2 regions of the Streptomyces sp. NPDC051452 genome follow, and region 1 is predicted to be linked to the other one. Evidence: riboswitches for the same ligand, from Rfam matches in the RefSeq annotation. Region 1 holds a riboswitch; the other holds the start of a gene.
The links. A riboswitch is a leader RNA that binds a small molecule or an ion and turns the genes downstream of it on or off. The one in region 1 is predicted to bind glycine.

Region 1 (2,195 bases):
ACTTCTGGCGCTTGTAGAACGGCAGTGCCACGACCTCGTACGGTTCGTGGCTGCCCCGGATGTCCACGCCGACGCCCGCGCTGCCCGGCGCCGCGTGCGCCGCGTCGACGTAGGCCATGGCGATCGGCTTGCCCAGGGTGGGGGAGGGGGCACCGGAGGTGACCTCGCCGATCACCTGGCCGTCCGCGACGACGGGGTATCCGGCGCGCGGCACCCGGCGACCCTCGGCGATCAGCCCGACGAGCACCCGCGGCGGGTTCTGCTCGGCCTTGGCGGCGGCCGAGGCGAGCGCCTCGCGTCCCACGAAGTCGCCCTCCTTCTCGAACTTGACCACCCGGCCGAGCCCGGCGTCGAAGGGGGTCAGCCGGGTGCTCAGCTCGTGCCCGTACAGCGGCATGCCGGCCTCCAGGCGCAGGGTGTCCCGGCAGGACAGGCCGCACGGGACCAGGCCGACGCCCGCGCCCGCCTCGGTCAGCGCCTGCCACAGCGCCACGGCGTGCTCCGGCCGCACGAACAGCTCGAAGCCGTCCTCGCCGGTGTAGCCGGTGCGGGCGATCAGCGCCGGGACACCGGCGACGGTGCCGGGCAGGCCCGCGTAGTACTTCAGCCCGTCCAGGTCGGCGTCGGTCAGCGACTTCAGGATGCCGGGGGACTGCGGGCCCTGGACGGCGATCAGCGCGTAGGCGTCGCGGTCGTCGCGGACCTCGGCGTCGAAGCCGGCGGCGCGCTCGGTCAGCGCGTCCAGCACCACCTGGGCGTTGGAGGCGTTGGCCACGACCATGTACTCGGTCTCGGCGAGCCGGTAGACGATCAGGTCGTCCAGGATGCCGCCGTCGGCCTGGACGATCATGGTGTACCGGGCGCGGCCGACGCCGACGGAGGCGATGTTGCCGACCAGGGCGAAGTTCAGCAGGGCGGCCGCCTCGGCACCGGTGACGGTGATCTCACCCATGTGCGAGAGGTCGAACAGGCCGGCCTTGGTGCGCACCGCGAGGTGCTCGTCGCGCTCGGAGCCGTAGCGCAGGGGCATGTCCCAGCCGGCGAAGTCGGTCATCGTCGCGCCGAGCGAGCGATGCAGGGCGTCCAGCGCGGTATGACGCGGTTCGGTGGGTTCGGTGCTGCTCATCGGTCGGTCGTCTCCCAAGGGCACACAGGACGGGCGAGGAAAGTTCCTCCCCATCTGTCATCGGAACCTGAGAGGTTCGCCACGACCGCCACCGGGACGATCAGGACTTGCACCTTGGGTGGGACCGCCGTCGCGACGGTCCGCTTTTCAGATGTGCCTCGCCCGCGCGGTAACGGGGCCTGAGAGATTCAAGGGAGGGACTTGCTCCTTCGGCGCCCCAGTGACCTGGGGACTCTCCCGCGCGGATTCAAACGGCCGGTATGCAGTTGGCGGGCACATCATTGCACGCCGCACCCCCGCACGTCAGGGCCCGCATCTGTAACCGGGCTGTGGCTGTACGCGAACCGAACCGCCGACCTCTCCCATTACCTTCTCTTTACATGAAGCGGGCATGAGATTGACCGGGTTCACAGGGGGAGGACGATCACGGTGAACAGGACCACGGCGTACGTCACCGCAGCAGCCACCACGACCGGCGGCGCGGTGCCCGGGCAGCCGTCCGCCCCCGCTCGCGAGTACCCCTCGGAGCGCCCCGCCCCGGTCGTGCGCGACCTTCGCAACCGGGGCGGCCGCGGCCCGCGCGCCCTGCTCTTCGGCCCCCGGGACGTCGTGGTCGTCACCGGCCTGCCCGGCAGCGGCAAGTCCACGCTGATGAACCGCGCGGTCGGCGGCCCGCGTGTCGACTCCCAGGACGTCCGCGACCGCTTCGCGGCCCGACTGCCCCGGGCCCTGCCCTACGCCCTCTACCGCCCCCTGGTCCGCCTCGCCCACTACGCGGGACTGCGCCGCGCGCTGCGTACCGAGGAGGGCGTCGTCGTGCACGACTGCGGCACCCAGGCCTGGGTGCGCGCCTGGCTCGCCCGGGAGGTCCGCCGCCGCGGCGGCACCCTGCATCTGCTGCTGCTCGACGTGGCGCCCGAGGCCGCCCGGGACGGCCAGCGCGAGCGCGGCCGGCGCGTCTCCCGCTACGCCTTCCGCCGTCACCGCCGTACGGCCGCGCGGCTGCTCGGCGCGGTCGGACGCGGCGAGCTGCCCCCGGGCTGCGGCTCGGCGGTCCTGCTGGACCGGG
Region 2 (2,195 bases), on a different contig from region 1:
GGTGGCCTTCTCGCGGCGGATGTGCTGCTCACGCGTCTGCAGGGCGAGCCGGTAGGCCCTGTGGCCGTCGGCGTCGACGGAGACGCCCACGAGCCGGCCGGGCAGGCTGCGCGCGAACTGCTCCCGCACCGCCATGTAGCCCGCGTGCGGCCCGCCGAAGCCCATCGGCACGCCGAAGCGCTGGGTGGTGCCGACGGCGATGTCCGCGCCCAGCTCGCCGGGCGAGGTCAGCAGGGTCAGCGCGAGCAGGTCGGCGGCGACGGTGACGACGGCGCCCAGCTCGTGCGCCCGGTCGATGACCGGCTTGATGTCCCGCACGGCCCCGGAGGCGCCCGGGTACTGGATCAGCACGCCGTTGATCTCGCGCTCGGCGATCTCGGCCGGAATGCCGTCGCCCAGGTCGGCGACGACGACCTCGACACCGGTCGGCTCGGCGCGCGTCTCGATGACGGCGATGGTCTGCGGCAGTGCGTCCGCGTCGACCAGGAACAGGCCCTTCTTGTTCTTGCCCATGCGCCGGGACAGCGCCACCGCCTCCGCGGCGGCCGTGCCCTCGTCCAGCAGGGAGGCGCCGGAGGTGGGCAGACCGGTCAGCTCGGCGACCATGGTCTGGAAGTTCAGCAGGGCCTCGAGACGGCCCTGCGAGATCTCCGGCTGGTACGGCGTGTACGCCGTGTACCAGGCGGGGTTCTCCATGACGTTGCGCAGGATGACGGGCGGCGTGAAGGTGCCGTGGTAGCCGAGGCCGATCATGGAACCGAGGACCTGGTTGCGGTCGGCCAGCGAGCGCAGCTCGGCCAGCACCTCGGCCTCGGTGCGGGCACCCGGCAGGCGCAGCGCCTCGGCGTTCTTGATGACGTCCGGCACCGCGGCCGCGGTCAGCTCGTCGAGGGAGCCGTAACCGACCTGGGCGAGCATCTTGGCCCGCTCCTCCGGGTCGGGCCCGATGTGGCGCTGCTCGAAGGGAATACCCTGCTCGAGTTCGGAGAGCGGAATGCGATGGGCGGTCATTTGCGGAGGCCTCCTGGTCTGACACGACCTTCGGGGGGCACCACGGCTCGGGTGCCCCGACGGCCTCCCCCTCTGTCATCTCAACCTGAGAGCTTCACCGGGCGCCCGAGGGCCCCGGCTTTCCCCGTCGGTGAGAGCGGAAGCCATCGACAACCGCTCTGCTTTCCAGAGTGACCTCGTCCGTGCGGTACGTGAGCCTGAGAGATTCCGGGGAGGATTTGCTCCTTCGGCGCCTCCGAGGTGGTCGGAGGACTCTCCCGCACGGGGTCAGCAGCCGCTCTCAGCCTACCAGCGGGGTCAACGGCCGGGTCTTCGAGTGGCCGCCTCCCCCAATGTGCTCTTTCGTAGTGCTTACGGATGAGTTGCGACCACGTGGAGGGAGAGGGACCGTGCAGACCGACATCGATCCGCGCAACCTGATCGGCCGCAAGGCGTTCGACCGCAACGGCACCAAGATCGGCACCATCGACGAGGTGTACCTCGACGACGCCACCGGCGTGCCCGAGTGGGCGGCCATACGCACCGGCCTGTTCTCCCGTGACGCCTTCGTGCCCCTGGAGCCGAGCGAACTGGTCGGGGGCGCCCTCCAGGTCCCCTTCGAGCGCGCCCTGATCAAGGACGCCCCCGACTTCGGCGTGGGCCGCCATCTCTCCCCCGAGCAGGAACTCCAGCTCTACCACCACTACGGCCTGGACGTGGCCCCCTCACCCCCACTTCCGGACCACGACTTCGGCAGGCTGGCCGGCACGGAGGAAACCTGACCCGCCCCGCCGGGACGCCCTACCGCTCCCACCCCCCGACGCCCGCCGGCGGCCTGACTCCCGGCAGGTGACCCCTTCCCCTCCCGTACCCGTCTCTCGTCCGCCTCGTCGGCCGGAAGCCGCCCTTCGGGCGAGGAGGCCGTACCGTCGTCGCGCAGGGCCGTCGGCCCCTTCCCAGGACCTTCCGCACGGCCGTCCGCAGAGCCCTCCCCACCGCGGCTCGACGCGGACTCGCCTGGCTCGGCGGCGGACTCGGCGGACTCGGGTCTCACCACCAACGGCAACGGATCCACCGACTCCAGCGCGGCGTCGTCGACCCGGAACGTCCGCACCCGCCCCCGCTGCTTCGACTGGGGCGTCTCGAAGCGCACGGTGACCCGCCCCAGGCCGCTGCCCTGCACCCAGCCGTGGCCCCACTCGGCG

Region 2: another riboswitch for glycine. It lies ahead of gcvP (aminomethyl-transferring glycine dehydrogenase); the one in region 1 lies ahead of gcvT (glycine cleavage system aminomethyltransferase GcvT).

What each region holds. Positions count from the first base shown of each region.
Region 1 covers NZ_JBITEB010000023.1:83,817-86,011, reverse strand. The annotation lists gene gcvT (glycine cleavage system aminomethyltransferase GcvT) at 1-1,126, opposite strand, end outside; glycine riboswitch at 1,284-1,376, opposite strand; gene ACIBA9_RS35560 (AAA family ATPase) at 1,550-2,195, shown strand, end outside.
Region 2 covers NZ_JBITEB010000019.1:10,360-12,554, reverse strand. The annotation lists gene gcvP (aminomethyl-transferring glycine dehydrogenase) at 1-1,011, opposite strand, end outside; glycine riboswitch at 1,187-1,281, opposite strand; gene ACIBA9_RS32390 (PRC-barrel domain-containing protein) at 1,401-1,772, shown strand; gene ACIBA9_RS32385 (DNA polymerase IV) at 1,694-2,195, opposite strand, start outside.